2 regions of the Streptomyces sp. NPDC022910 genome follow, and region 2 is predicted to be linked to the other one. Evidence: predicted binding sites of a transcription regulator. Region 2 holds the regulator's gene; the other holds the start of a gene.
What was found. The regulator HrcA, encoded in region 2, represses chaperone genes, less so after heat shock. The targets are predictions, from matches to a motif close to TTNGCACTCNGNNNNNCNGAGTGCNAA.

Region 1: the regulator HrcA is predicted to act here: its motif matches at 6,310-6,336, upstream of groL (chaperonin GroEL).

The regions. Positions count from the first base shown of each region.
Region 1 is NZ_JBVHHL010000007.1:205,722-213,040, forward strand. Features, by position in the region: gene ACZ3TS_RS09930 (MurR/RpiR family transcriptional regulator) at 1-93, shown strand, start outside; gene murQ (N-acetylmuramic acid 6-phosphate etherase) at 146-1,081, shown strand; partial or broken gene ACZ3TS_RS09940 (MFS transporter) at 1,363-1,872, opposite strand; gene ACZ3TS_RS09945 (phospholipase D-like domain-containing protein) at 1,970-4,456, shown strand; gene groL (chaperonin GroEL) at 4,564-6,186, opposite strand; gene ACZ3TS_RS09955 (cold-shock protein) at 6,628-6,831, opposite strand; gene ACZ3TS_RS09960 (MoaD/ThiS family protein) at 7,281-7,319, opposite strand, start outside.
Region 2 is NZ_JBVHHL010000009.1:122,702-130,020, forward strand. Features, by position in the region: gene dnaJ (molecular chaperone DnaJ) at 1-829, opposite strand, end outside; gene hrcA (heat-inducible transcriptional repressor HrcA) at 830-1,849, opposite strand; gene ACZ3TS_RS11805 (MBL fold metallo-hydrolase) at 2,048-2,782, shown strand; gene ACZ3TS_RS11810 (DUF3097 domain-containing protein) at 2,817-3,680, shown strand; gene ACZ3TS_RS11815 (hypothetical protein) at 3,664-3,843, opposite strand; gene hemW (radical SAM family heme chaperone HemW) at 4,069-5,301, opposite strand; gene ACZ3TS_RS11825 (SpoIIE family protein phosphatase) at 5,342-7,279, opposite strand.

The sequences.
Region 1 (7,319 bases), on a different contig from region 2:
CAGCGGACGTACGAGACCGCGGCACCCGCGCTGTCCGCATCGTACGAGGCCCTGGCACACCGCCACCGGCCGCGTGGCGGAACAAAGCGCTAGCCCCTGTCCGTCTTCTTGCCAGAGCAGCGCCGCACCGGAAAGAGCCGTCCACATGTCCTCCTCGTCCCGCCCCAGTGATCTTCGAGCAGAGCTGGAGACGCTGACCACCGAGGCGTTCCGTCCCGAGCTGGCCGAGATCGACCAGCTGCCGACGCTGGAGATCGCGAAGATCATGAACGGCGAGGACGCGACCGTGCCGGCCGCGGTCGCCGCGCGGCTCCCGCAGATCGCCGCCGCGATCGACGCCATCGCCGAGCGGATGGCCCGGGGCGGGCGGCTCGTCTACGCGGGCGCGGGCACCGCGGGGCGGCTCGGCATCCTGGACGCGTCCGAGTGCCCGCCGACCTTCGCCACGGACCCCTCACAGGTGGTGGGACTGATCGCGGGGGGCCCCGGTGCGATGGTGACCTCGGTGGAGGGCGCGGAGGACTCCTGGGAGCTCGCGGCCCGGGATCTCGACGCACTGGGGCTGACGGACCGTGACACGGTGGTCGGCATCTCGGCCTCGGGCCGCACACCGTACGCCCTCGGCGCGGTGGAGCACGCCCGGGCGCGCGGCGCGCTCACGGTCGGCCTGTCCTGCAACACGGACAGCGCCCTCGCGGCCGCCGCTGACCACGGCATCGAGATCGTGGTCGGACCCGAGTTGCTGACCGGCTCGACACGTCTGAAGGCGGGCACGGCGCAGAAGCTGGTCCTCAACATGCTCTCGACGATCACGATGATCCGCCTGGGCAAGACGTACGGAAACCTGATGGTCGACGTCCGCGCCTCCAACGACAAGCTGCGCGCCCGCTCCCACCGCATCGTGGCACTGGCGACGGGCGCGACGGACGAGGAGATCGAGCGCGCCCTTGCGGCCACGGACGGTGAGGTCAAGAACGCGATCCTGACGATCCTCGGCGGCGTGGACGGGCCGTCGGCGGCGCGGCTGCTCACGGAGAGCGGAGGGCATCTGCGCACGGCGCTGGAAAAGGCGGCGGGCTGACACGGGACGTCACGCCCCCGCCTTCCGGAGGAGAACGAGGGCTGCTTGCGCGCAGCACGCTCGACGGGTGCCCCGGTACCCCATACGCCGCCACGGCCACCGCCCTCCGGGTCGCGCTGGGACCTGTTCCCCCGGCTGGCGGGCAACAGAGGACTGGGACTCACGGCGGCGATCCATGCGGCGGGCTCCTGACGTCGTACGGGGTCGGCTTCCTGGCGACGTACGCCTTCTGCCTCCCCCCGCTCCGGTGCCCTTGCCGAGTGGACGCGGCCGGCGTGGACGAGCACGAAGTGCCAGACCTGGTCCATCAGCAGGACGTTGATGCCGTAGCTGACGGCCACGATCAGCGCGCCGATCATCAGGGTCACCTTCGGGCCCTTGGCGCGCGAGACCGCGGCGGACACCGGGGCGGTCGCCATCATCACCAGACCGGACGGCGCCATGACCAGACCGGCGGTCAGCAGCGACTTGCCCAGGCCGTAGCCGGTGGCCGCGGGCAGCTGCAGGAGCTGCGGAATCACGAGCGACATCGCGAACATGCCGAAACCGAGCGCCACGGAGGCGAGGTTGGTGACCAGCACCTGACGGCGGGCGGTGGTGCGCAGGTCCACCAGCGGCTGCTCCACGCGCAGTTCGAAGAAGCCCCACACCAGCAGGACGACGACGGAGACCACGAGCAGGCCGAGGGTGGTGCCGCTGCCCCAGCCCCAGTCGGCGCCCTTGGAGATCGCCAGCAGGAGGCACACCAGGCCGGCCCGCACGCCGCCCGGGGCCCTACCGCCCCCGGACACCGCTCCGGCTCCCGCCGAGCCACGCGTGATCAGGAGCTCGGGACGCGCGTGTATAGGGTGTGCTCGGCCTTAACACCGTTTGAACGCAAGGGAACTGATGGGCAGACGAATAACTCGGGCGGCGGCCGTCGCCGTCCCCTTCGCCCTGGGAGCGGCACTGCTCGCCCCGGCCACCGCTCAGGCGGAGACCGTCGTCTCCGGGAACTACACGTCGGTCTTCACCTATCCGAAGCCCACGACCTACGACTCCTCGATCAACACCTCGGTCGGCGACCTGATCGATCTCGCGGCGCCCAACTCGACGCTGTACATGGGCATGTACTGGTTCAGCAGCTCGGATCTGCGGGCGAAGCTCACCGCCGCCCAGAGCCGCGGCGTCACGCTGCGCATCATTTCGGAGTCGGCGAACCGGCCGAGCAGCGATCTGGACAGTCTGACACTGACGGGCAACTCCACCCTCACCTGGTGCTCACGAGGCTGCCTGGGCAACGGCTCGGGCGACACGAACGCGATCGACCACGACAAGTACATCGTGTTCGACGCGCTCACCGACGGCCGCAAGGACGTCGTCTGGCAGAGCTCGCAAAACCTCGCGGGCGGCCAGGACGGCGAGATCAACAACGCGGTCGTCGTGTCCAACAACGCGACCCTTGCCTCCCGGTACCGCGCGCACTTCAACGACCAGGTGAGGCACGTCGGCGACAGCCTGCACACGACGTACAACTACACCACCGGCGACCCGGGCTCTGCGGTCGAGGCGTTCTTCTTCCCGCGTGACACCGCCTCGGACGCCTCCCACTACGGCAACGCCGACATCCTCGCCTCGTTCATCGACCAGGTCGACTGCTCGATCGACGGGGAGATCAGGATCTCGGCGGCAGAACTCGACCAGCGGACCACCCGCCCGGCCGTCTACGACGCCCTGGAGGCGAAGCGGTCCCAGGGATGCAGCGTCGACGTGAACGCCCGCGACCTCAGTGACGGCGGCGGCAACAACGGCATCAACGACCTGACCGCCCTCGACATCGCGGCCTACGGCAACCGCCCGGGCGGCTGCCGCTACAAGTCCTCGGCCGGGTCCTCCTGCAACCACGGCACCACCCACTCCAAGTACCTGCTGACGGAGTGGACGAAGGCCGACGGCACCAAGGTCCAGCACGTGTACACGGGCTCCCACAACTGGACCGCGGGTTCGCTGAAGACGAACGACGAGACGCTGCTGCGCATCGACGACCCGGGGACCTACCAGGCCTACGTCGCCAACTTCAACAAGGTGCGCTCGGGCGCGGTCGACATCGACGCCGCGAAGTACGGCTCGACGTCCCAGCACTACTCACGGGTCAACGTGCAGGCCAACGGCGACCAGCACTACAGCGCCATCGCCTCCGGCGGCACGTCGTCCGTCTACACCGCGGTGGTGTACGAGCAGGGCGACCGGCACGACTCCTCGGACACCGAGCTGGGCACCGACGTGTACATCCGCATGTACAAGGACGGCGCGCCCCTGTGGGACGAGAAGCTGCTGAGCAACAGCGGCACCGGCGCGACCTGGTCGCACCAGAAGCCCGACGTCGGCGTGGACGACCAGGGCGACGCGATCGTCGTCTGGGCCAAGGACGACGACGGCAACAAGTACGCCGACATCGCCGTGCGCAAGGTGACTTCGGACGGCACGGTGTCCACCCTGCCGCGGCCGCACGCCTCCGGTGACGGGGACCAGCTGCGGCCGACGGTCGCGGTGGCCGGCGACGGCTCCTACAGCGTGGCCTGGGAGAGCACGGCCGACGGCTCCACGCTCAACCAGGTGTACGCGAGCAGCTGGTCCGCGACCGGCACGCTGCGCTACCAGGACGTCCAGGTCAGCACGATCAACTCGGGAGCCGCCGGGTCGAACCGCTACGCCGACGCGGCGATCGACGACGCCGGGAACACCGTGATCGTCTGGGAAGAGGACGCGGACGGCAACGGCGGCGTCAACATCGGTGTCGCGAAGCTGAACACCTCGGGCGGCTTCGCCGTGGCCCGCAAGGTGGGCAACTCCCTGACCGACGGGCAGCAGACCAAGCCGGCGGTGGCGTCGACGGGTGACGGCCGTTTCGTCGTGGCGTGGACGGACGAGTACACCACCGGCACCGGCACGCTCGTGCGCCCGCAGCGGATCTACCACCGCATCTTCTCGGCGACCGGCAGCGCCACGGCGGCGGAGCAGCGGACCACCGAGGACGGCACCGCGAGCGGCCCGTACGTCGACAGCAAGCGGCCGATCTCAGACCAGGACGTCGCGGATGTCGCGGTCGCCGACGACGGCAGCTTCGTGGTCGCGTGGAGGGAAGCCTTCGACGTGAACATCAACGGGACCCCGTACGCGGGCAAGGACGACGTGTGGGCCCGCGGCTTCAACGCGGACGGCACGACGACCGGCAGGCTCCCCGCCTACCGGATGAACGTGGTGACCGGCGGAGGCCAGGGCGGCCCGGCCGTGACCATCGCCCCGAACGGCCGCCTGGCGCTGACGTACTCGGACGACTACGACGGCAACGGCTTCAACGAGATGCGGCTGCGCGACGCGTTCAGCAACTCCTGATGTCTCGCACAGTGTGAACGCCCGAGGGCGGCACCCCTGGAAGCAGGGGTGCCGCCCTCGGTACGTGCAGGACGAACCTGATCCTCGAGCCTCGGGAGGCAGCCGGATCAGAAGTCCATGTCACCGCCCGGCATGCCGCCACCGGCGGGCGCGGCGGCCTTCTCCGGCTTGTCGGCGATGACGGCCTCGGTGGTGAGGAACAGCGCGGCGATGGAGGCGGCGTTCTGCAGGGCGGAACGGGTCACCTTCGCCGGGTCGATGATGCCTTCCTTGACCAGGTCGACGTACTCGCCGGTCGCGGCGTTCAGGCCGTGGCCCGGGGTCAGGTTGCGCACCTTCTCCACCACGACGCCGCCCTCGAGGCCGGCGTTGACGGCGATCTGCTTCAGCGGGGCCTCGAGCGCCAGCTTGACGGCGGCGGCACCGGTGGCCTCGTCGCCGTTCAGCTCCAGCTTCTCGAAGACCGAGGAGGCCTGGATCAGGGCCACGCCACCGCCGGCGACGATGCCCTCCTCGACGGCCGCCTTCGCGTTGCGAACGGCGTCCTCGATGCGGTGCTTGCGCTCCTTGAGCTCGACCTCGGTGGCGGCACCGGCCTTGATGACCGCGACACCGCCGGCCAGCTTCGCCAGGCGCTCCTGCAGCTTCTCGCGGTCGTAGTCGGAGTCGCTGTTCTCGATCTCGGCGCGGATCTGGTTCACGCGGCCCGCGACCTGGTCGGCGGAGCCGGCACCGTCGACGATGGTGGTCTCGTCCTTGGTGATGACGACCTTGCGGGCGCGGCCCAGGAGGTCCAGGGTCGCGTTCTCCAGCTTGAGGCCGACCTCCTCGGAGATGACCTCGCCGCCCGTGAGGATGGCGATGTCGCCGAGCATGGCCTTGCGGCGGTCGCCGAAGCCCGGGGCCTTGACGGCGACGGACTTGAAGGTGCCGCGGATCTTGTTGACGACCAGGGTCGACAGGGCCTCGCCCTCGACGTCCTCGGCGATGATCAGCAGCGGCTTGCCCGACTGCATGACCTTCTCGAGGAGCGGGAGCAGATCCTTGACCGAGGAGATCTTGGAGTTGGCGATCAGGATGTACGGGTCGTCGAGGACGGCCTCCATACGCTCCATGTCGGTGGCGAAGTACGCCGAGATGTAGCCCTTGTCGAAGCGCATACCCTCGGTGAGCTCGAGCTCCAGACCGAAGGTCTGGGACTCCTCGACGGTGATGACGCCTTCCTTGCCGACCTTGTCCATGGCCTCGGCGATGAGCTCGCCGATCTGGGTGTCGGCGGCGGAGATGGAGGCCGTGGAGGCGATCTGCTCCTTGGTCTCGACGTCCTTCGCCTGCTCCAGCAGGGCGGCGGAGACGGCCTCGACGGCCTTCTCGATACCGCGCTTGAGGGCCATCGGGTTGGCACCGGCGGCTACGTTGCGCAGGCCTTCCTTGACCAGGGCCTGGGCGAGGACGGTCGCGGTGGTCGTACCGTCACCGGCGACGTCGTCCGTCTTCTTGGCGACTTCCTTGACCAGCTCGGCGCCGATCTTCTCGTACGGGTCCTCGAGCTCGATCTCCTTGGCGATGGAGACGCCGTCGTTGGTGATCGTGGGGGCGCCCCACTTCTTCTCGAGGACGACGTTGCGGCCCTTGGGGCCGAGGGTCACCTTGACGGCGTCCGCGAGCTGGTTCATGCCGCGCTCGAGGCCACGCCGCGCCTCCTCGTCGAACGCGATGATCTTGGCCATGTGAAGTGGTCCCTCCAGGACTGGGGGTGATTACTTCGGACCGCGCCCGCGCCCGCGACGGACGGCCCCGGCCGGAGGTTCCTTGCCCCTCCCGGTCCGCGGCCTCACCGACCCGGTCCTTCTTTGTCACTCTCACCTTCAGAGTGCTAACGCCAATGATTAGCACTCGCCCCCCGAGAGTGCAAGGCGCGCCCGCGAAGCGGGCTCCTTGAGGGGTGGTGGTCGGGTGACGGGCGGGAGCAAGGCGCGCCCGCGAAGCGGGCTCCTTGAGGGGTGGTGGTCGGGTGACGGGCGGGAGCAGGCGACCTCCGGCCCATCTCCGGGTGAACGCTGCGTTGCGTACCGCCCGCCGACCCGCCCCGGACAGACCGAGGGGCTCGTACCCCCAACGGGATACGAGCCCCTCGACACGTCGAACAGTTCAGTCGTCGGCGCGCAACCTCAACCTGCCAGACGGACCATGTCCGCCTGCGGCCCCTTCTGACCCTGCGAGATCTCGAACTCGACCCGCTGGCCCTCTTCCAGGGTGCGGTAGCCGTCCATCTGGATCGCGCTGTAGTGGACGAATACATCCGCACCACCGTCGACCGCGATGAAGCCGTACCCCTTCTCCGCGTTGAACCACTTGACGGTGCCCTGAGCCATGCCTAACTCCCCTATTACTGGCCCTTGCACAGATCCACACTTCGCGGATCCGGGTCAGACCTCACCCCCCAACGGTTGGGGGCGTGCGCCGGAACGCGTCGACCGCGGCTGAATGTATCTGTCCAACTGCCGTCTGCAACAGGTCAATCGGACGAGAATTCCGGGCACGCCCGGTCGGGAATGTACGAAGAATTCACCCGAATTCAGGGCAAGTCGGGCCCCATAAAAGGAATGAATGGCGCAAAAGCCCTGCACAGTTTGGCGACTTCTTGTCGGGCGCGCGGCAGAAACTCGGGGAACCCGGCGGGGAGACCGGGAGCGGGTTCCCCAACTCTACCGTGCTCAACCATGCAGAATTGCCCCCTCCGTTTCTCTCACGGAGAGGGCAATTCGATGAACTCTCGGTGACCGGCGTTACCGAGGGTAATGGTCACGCGGCTGAGCGACCGTCAGCCGCCCGCCACCGCCGGGATGATGGAGACGCCCGC
Region 2 (7,319 bases):
CCGCCGTCATCGGGATGGTGACCGTGCAGTGCAGGTCGTCGCCGCGCCGCTGGAAGGTCGGGTGCGGCAGCTCGTGGATCTCGACGTACAGGTCGCCGGCGGGACCGCCGCCGGGGCCGACCTCGCCCTCGCCCGCGAGCTGGATCCGCGTGCCGTTGTCCACACCCGCGGGGATCTTGACCGTGAGCGTCCTGCGGGAGCGCACCCGCCCGTCGCCCGCGCACTCCGGGCACGGGTTCGGGACGATCGTGCCGAAGCCCTGACACTGCGGGCACGGCCGGGAGGTCATGACCTGACCCAGGAAGGACCGCGTGACCTGCGAGACCTCACCGCGGCCGCGGCACATGTCACAGGTCTGCGCGGAGGTGCCGGGCGCGGCACCCTCCCCGTTGCAGGTGTTGCAGACGACGGCCGTGTCGACCTGGATGTCCTTCGTCGTGCCGAAGGCCGCCTCGTCGAGCTCGACCTCGAGCCGGATCATGGCGTCCTGGCCCCGGCGGGTGCGCGAGCGCGGTCCGCGCTGCGACGCCGTGCCGAAGAACGCGTCCATGATGTCCGAGAAGTTCCCGAAGCCGCCCGCGCCGAAGCCACCCGCGCCGGCGCCGCCCGCCTGGGACAGCGGGTCGCCGCCGAGGTCGTAGACCTGCTTCTTCTGCGGGTCCGAGAGCACCTCGTACGCGGCGTTGATCTCCTTGAACCGCTCCTGCGTCTTGGGATCGGGGTTGACGTCCGGGTGCAGCTCGCGGGCGAGCCGACGGAACGCCTTCTTGATCTCCTCCTGCGACGCGTCACGGCGCACGCCGAGTACGGCGTAGTAGTCCGTGGCCACTTACGACTCCGCCAGGATCTGTCCGACGTACCGTGCCACCGCTCGTACCGCTCCCATCGTTCCCGGGTAATCCATGCGGGTCGGTCCGACCACGCCCAGTTTCGCTACTGCCTCGCCGCCCGAACCGTAGCCCACGGAGACGATGGACGTGGAGTTGAGTCCCTCGTGTGCGTTCTCATGACCGATACGCACCCGCATGCCCGGATCCTTCGCCTCGCCGAGCAACTTGAGGAGCACGACCTGCTCCTCGAGCGCCTCGAGGACGGGACGGATGGTGAGAGGGAAGTCATGCGCGAAGCGGGTGAGATTGGCGGTGCCGCCGATCATCAGCCGCTCCTCGGTCTCCTCCACGAGCGTCTCCAGCAGGGTGGAGAGCACCGTCGCGACCGTGCCGCGGTCCTCCGGTTCCTCGAAGGCCTCGGGCAGGTCCTGGACCAGCTGCGGAACGTCCGCGAAGCGGCGGCCGGCGACCCGGCTGTTGAGCCGCGCGCGCAGATCCGCGAGAGACGTTTCTCCGAAGGGGGCCGGGCAGTCGATCATGCGCTGCTCGACGCGGCCGGTGTCCGTGATCAGCACGAGCATCAGCCGGGCCGGGGCCATCGACAGCAGCTCCACGTGCCGCACCGTCGAGCGCGTCAGCGACGGGTACTGCACGACGGCGACCTGCCGGGTGAGCTGTGCGAGCAGCCGTACCGTACGCGTCACGACGTCGTCGAGGTCGACGGCGCCCTCCAGGAAGTTCTGGATCGCGCGGCGCTCGGGCGGACTCATCGGCTTGACGGCCGCGAGCTTGTCGACGAAGAGGCGGTAGCCCTTGTCCGTGGGGATGCGTCCGGCGCTGGTGTGCGGCTGGGCGATGTAGCCCTCCTCCTCCAGCGCGGCCATGTCGTTGCGGACGGTGGCCGGGGACACACCGAGCTTGTGCCGCTCGGTGAGCGCCTTGGAGCCCACCGGCTCCTCGGTGCCGACGTAGTCCTGGACGATGGCGCGCAGCACTTCGAGCCTGCGTTCACTGAGCATCGCGCGCACCTCCAGCTGTCTGTCCGTCCCCTTGACGCTTCCCCTGGCACTCTGCGCGTGCGAGTGCCAGCACCCCGCAGTCAGTGTACGGCGGTCGGGTACGCCCCGGGCAAGGCCGGGCCGCGCCCTGGTACCGACGTGTACCGACCTGTCCCGGGGTGTCCTGCCAGGCGGGAGGTCTGGGGATAGCGTCGCCTTATGACGGTGCTCTGGGAAGGGTCCGGGTGGGAGACGCTCGGTCCGAGGGCGGGGCGCAGACGGCTCCCGGTCTGGGACTGCACAGCCGGGCTGGTCGTCGGCGAGCGCGCGGCGCTCATGATTGACGCGGGGTCGAGCCTGGGCGAGGGAACACGGTTGCGCACCGAGGCGCGGCGGCTGCTCGCGCCCCTGGGCCCGGACCGGCGTGTGACACATCTCGCGCTCACGCATCCCCATTTCGACCATGTCTTCGGGGCGGCGGCGTTCGCGGACGTGGAGGTGTTCGGGGCGGTGGGCATCGACGGGGTGCTCGTCCACGAGCGCGGCGAACTGGTCGCGGACGCGGTGCGCAACGGCCTGGACCCGGATGGGGCGACCGAGGCCGTGGACGTGCTGGTCCTCCCCCGCCACCAGGTCTCGGGCGAGTGGACGCTCGACCTGGGCGGGGTGCAGGTGCTGCTCGCGAATGTGGGACCGGGCCACACGGCCCACGACCTGGTGGTCCTCGTCCCCGGGGAGCGGGAGGTGGTGTTCTGCGGGGACCTGGTGGAGGAGTCCGGCGAGCCCCAGGCCGGCCCGGACGCGATTCCCTCGCACTGGCCGGCGGCCCTTGACCGGCTGCTGGAGCTGGGCGGGGAGGACGCGGTGTACGTGCCGGGGCATGGTTCGGTGGTGAACGCCGGGTTCGTCCGTTCCCAGCGCGACGAACTGGCGGCCCGTTTCGGCGTGTCGTAGGAACCGGTGGACACCTTCTCCTATCGTCATCCGAATGCGCCCACCCGTCTCCCACCACCGCCCTTCCAACGAGGGCCCTTCGGGCCCGCACCCCCGTTCGTACTCGCCGGACCTGACCCCGCCGTGGAAGAAGCCGCAACCCGTGCCGGAGGTTCCGGCGGACCCCGGTCTGGTGGTGGAGGAGCCGAGCACAGGCTTCTGCGGCGCGGTGATCCGCTGCGAGGCGGGCACGGTGACGTTGGAGGACCGCTTCGGCAAGCACCGCGTGTTCCCGCTGGAGCCACGCGGCTTCCTCCTGGAGGGCCAAGCGGTGACGTTGGTGCGCCCTTCTTCATCGGCGCCGGTACGCCCCACACGTACGGCCTCGGGCTCGGTCGCCGTCCCCGGCGCACGCGCACGCGTGGCCCGCGCCGGCCGGATCTACGTGGAGGGCCGCCACGACGCGGAACTGGTGGAAAAGGTCTGGGGCGACGACCTGCGCATCGAGGGCGTGGTGGTGGAGTACCTGGAGGGCGTCGACGACCTGCCGTCGATCGTCTCGTCCTTCTCCCCCGGCCCCGACGCCCGCCTCGGCGTCCTGGTGGACCACCTGGTCTTCGGCACGAAGGAGTGGCGCATCGCCGAGTCGGTGACGAGCGAGCACGCACTGGTGGTGGGCCACCCGTACATCGACATCTGGGAGGCGGTGAAGCCGGCGGCCCTGGGCATCGCAAAGTGGCCGCGCGTCCCGCACGGCCAGGACTGGAAGAAGGGGGTGTGCCGGGCGCTGGGGTGGCCGGAGAACACGGGGGAGGCGTGGCGGGGGATTCTGGCGCGGGTGCGGTCCTACAGGGACCTGGAGCCGGAGTTGTTGGGGAGGGTGGAGGAGCTGATCGACTTCGTCACCGCGCCGGGATAGACCGAAACTCGCCGGTGTGGATGCCGGTGTCCAGCACGGGCAGGTGCAGCATCTCCCCGAACTTCCAGTTCCGCCGGCTCCGGTAGTCGGCGCACTCGCCCCTTCCGTGAGGCTCGGTGAGCACCAGGCATTCCGCCGCTGCCGCATCGACGATCAGATACACCGGCTCCGCGGGACACCGTCCTGGACGTCCTCCACCGTGCGGTTGTGCACCAAGTCCGGGCATCTCGTCATCACGATGTCCCCTCGCAGCAGCTCAGCCCTGACGCCCTCAGGGACTTCGAGCGTGCCGAAGACTCGATCGCCTGCCTGTCGTTCATGGCTGCACGCCAGGAACGCGACACACATCCGCAGCGGCCCTTGAACTGCGATCCACCACGACGAGTGATCAGTCCACCAGGTCCCGCACCACCGCATCCGCCAACAGCCGCCCCCGCAGCGTCAGAACGGCCCGCCCCTCCTCGTACGGCCCCTCCTCCAGCAACCCCTCCGCCAGCGCCCGACGAGAGGCCACCAGCCCCTCCTCCCGCAACAGCGACAACGGCACCCCCTCCCGCAGTCGCAGCTCCAGCAGGATCCGCTCCACCCGGCGGTCCTCCTCCGACAGGAGCTCGCGGCCGGCCCCCGGGGAGCGGCCCGCCGCCAGTGCCGCCGCGTACGCCCCCGGGTGCTTCGCGTTCCACCAGCGCACCCCGCCCACGTGACTGTGGGCGCCGGGGCCCGCACCCCACCAGTCGGCGCCACGCCAGTACAGCTCGTTGTGGAGGCAGCGGCCGGAGTCGGACGTGGCCCAGTTCGAGACCTCGTACCAGTCGTAGCCCGCCCCCGCCAGCACCTCGTCGGCGATCAGATAGCGGTCCGCGTGGACGTCGTCGTCCGTCATGGGGATCTCGCCCCGGCGGATGCGGCGGGCCAGCTGCGTACCCTCCTCGACGATCAGCGCGTACGCCGATATGTGGTCGGGGCCCGCGCTCAGCGCCGCGTCCAGCGATGCCCGCCAGTCGTCGTCCGACTCCCCCGGCGTGCCGTAGATCAGGTCCAGGTTGACGTGCTCGAAGCCCGCCGCCCGGGCCTCGGCCACACAGGCCTCGGGGCGGCCCGGGGTGTGGGTGCGGTCCAGGATCTTCAGTACGTGCGGGCGTGCGCTCTGCATGCCGAAGGAGATCCGGTTGAAGCCGCCCTCCCTCAGCGTGGCCAGGTACCGCTCGTCCACCGACTCCGGGTTCGCCTCCGTGGTCACCTCCGCGTCGTCCGCGAGCCCGAACTCGTCGCGGATCGACCCCAGCATCCGTACGAGGTCCTCCGCTGCCAGCAGCGTCGGCGTGCCGCCCCCGACGAAGACTGTGCGGACCTCGCGCGGGTCGCCGCCCAGCACCTTGCGGGCCAGGCGGATCTCCTCGATCAGCGTCTCGGCGTAGTTGTCCCGGGACGCCAGCACCCCGCCCGTGCCGCGCAGCTCCGTCGCGGTGTACGTGTTGAAGTCGCAGTAGCCGCAGCGCGTCGCGCAGTACGGCACGTGGAGGTAGAACCCGAGGGGGCGCTCGGCGGCCTCGGCCAGGGCGTGCGCGGGCAGCGCGCCGTCCTCGGGAACGGGCTCGCCGTCGGGAAGTGCGGAAGGCATGTCCTCCATTGTCCCGTACCGCCGGGACAAGCCACTCCGCTCATTCCGCCTGCAGCACGAGCAGCGCCAGATCGTCCTCCGGCGGCTTCCCGCCGAACTCGTGCACCAGCCTCCGGATCCGTTCCGCGATCAGCTGTGCGCTCAGCCCGGCGCAGCCGGCAAGTGCCGCCGCCAGTCCGTCCCCGTCGTCGAACTGACGCGACCCGCTGCGCCGCTCGGTCACCCCGTCGGTGACGCACAGCAGCGTGTCGCCGGGGTGCAGCTCGAAGGTCTCGCAGGTGTACGCCACGTCCTCGACGACCCCGAGCAGCGTCTGCGACTGCGCCATGGCCCGTACGCCGCCGTCCGGGCCCAGTAACAGCGGCAGCGGATGCCCGGCGGCGGCGAGCGTGCAGCGCACCCCGCCCTCGACGGGGACCAGCTCGCCGTGGAGAAGGGAGAGGAAGCGGGCGTGCGGGCCGTCGTCGGCGACCGGCATCGGCGCGCCCGCGGCGACGAGCGCCCGCGCCGCGGCGTCCGAGGCCTCGGTCGCGTCGTCCAGCAGCAGCTGGTTGAGACGGTCCAGGACGTCGGGGACCGCGTAGCCCTCGCGGGCCAGCAGCCGCAGCCAGGGCCGGGCCAGACCGATCACCACGGCCGCCTCCGGCCCCTTTCCCTGGACGTCACCGAGCGCGAAGCACCAGCGTCCGTCGCCGGCCGGGAAGATGTCGTAGAAGTCGCCGCTCGGTCCGCCCTTGTCGCAGGGCTCGTACACGAGCGCGCTGCGTACCCCCGGGATCTCGGCGACCGCTCCGGGCAGCAGTCCGCGCTGCAGCACCCGGCTGATGGTGGCCTGGCGCGCGTACTGCCGGGCCGCCCCGATGGCCAGCGCCACCCGGCGGCTCAGGTCCTCCACGAGCCCGGTGACCTCGTCGGGGAAGCACAGCAGGCCGGCCCGCCCGATGACGAGTGTGCCCAGCGGCCGCCCGCCGGCGATCAGCCGGTACGCGAGTGCCGCCCCGGTCGCGCCGCGCGCACCCAGCGCCTCGCCGGGCCAGGGCACGGTCACCGCCCGGGAGCGCACCGACTCGGGCAGCCGGGGCGGGTCCTTCTCCAGCGCCCGGCGCAGCTCCTCGATGCAGTTCTCGCTGCCGTGCCAGACGCGGGCGAGCCGGGGCCCGGGGGCGACCGCCGCCTCGGGCCCGTGCCAGCCGGTCGCCTCGTCCTCGAGCCACACCGCACACCAGTCGGCGAGCCGTGGCACGAGGAGCTGTCCGGTGAGCGCGGCGACCAGGTCCTCGTCGAGCTGCCCGGCGAGCAGGTCGGATGCCTCGGCGAGGAAGGAGAGGGCGCCGCGGCCCCGCCAGTCCCGGTCGTGCACGACGCGGGCCGGCTCGGCGAAGGCGGAGAGGTCGGGTCCGAGGACCTCGGCCGCGCTCAGCCCGCGTTCCAGTGGCCTCTCACTGGCATACGCATCGAGCTCGTCCTCGACGTCGAGGGCGCCGTCGAGGGGCAGCTGCGCCCAGACGGTCTTGGTGCCGGTGCGGTAGGTGATCCCCCAGGCCGTGGAGAGCGCGGAGACGAGCCGCAGCCCACGCCCGTACTCCGGTATGCCATAGGGGTGTTCGGTGCTGTCGTCCCGTACCGCGCGGGAGGGGTGGTGGTCGGAGACCTCGACGACGAGGCCGGGCGGCCCGTCCTCCGCGTCCTGGAGACGGCACGCGACGTCGACGTCCGTGCCCGCGTGCACGACGGCGTTGGTGACGAGTTCGCTGACGACCACCAGGGCGTCGTCGGCCAGCCGTTCGGTGAAGGTGTCGGGCTCGGCGGCCCGGGCCCAGTCGGTCAGGGCGGCGCGCACGATCCGGCGGGCGGCGCCGGCCGCGAGCGGGCCCCCGGGCAGCGTCGTGCGCACCACCGCACGCACCCCTGCGCCCTCCGGCGCAGGGGTATCAGGGGCACGGGAAACGGTCTCCCGTTGCGTGGGAATGGCCCCCATGGACAGCTCCCCAGGCAGTTCGGACGAATACGCCTCTGGC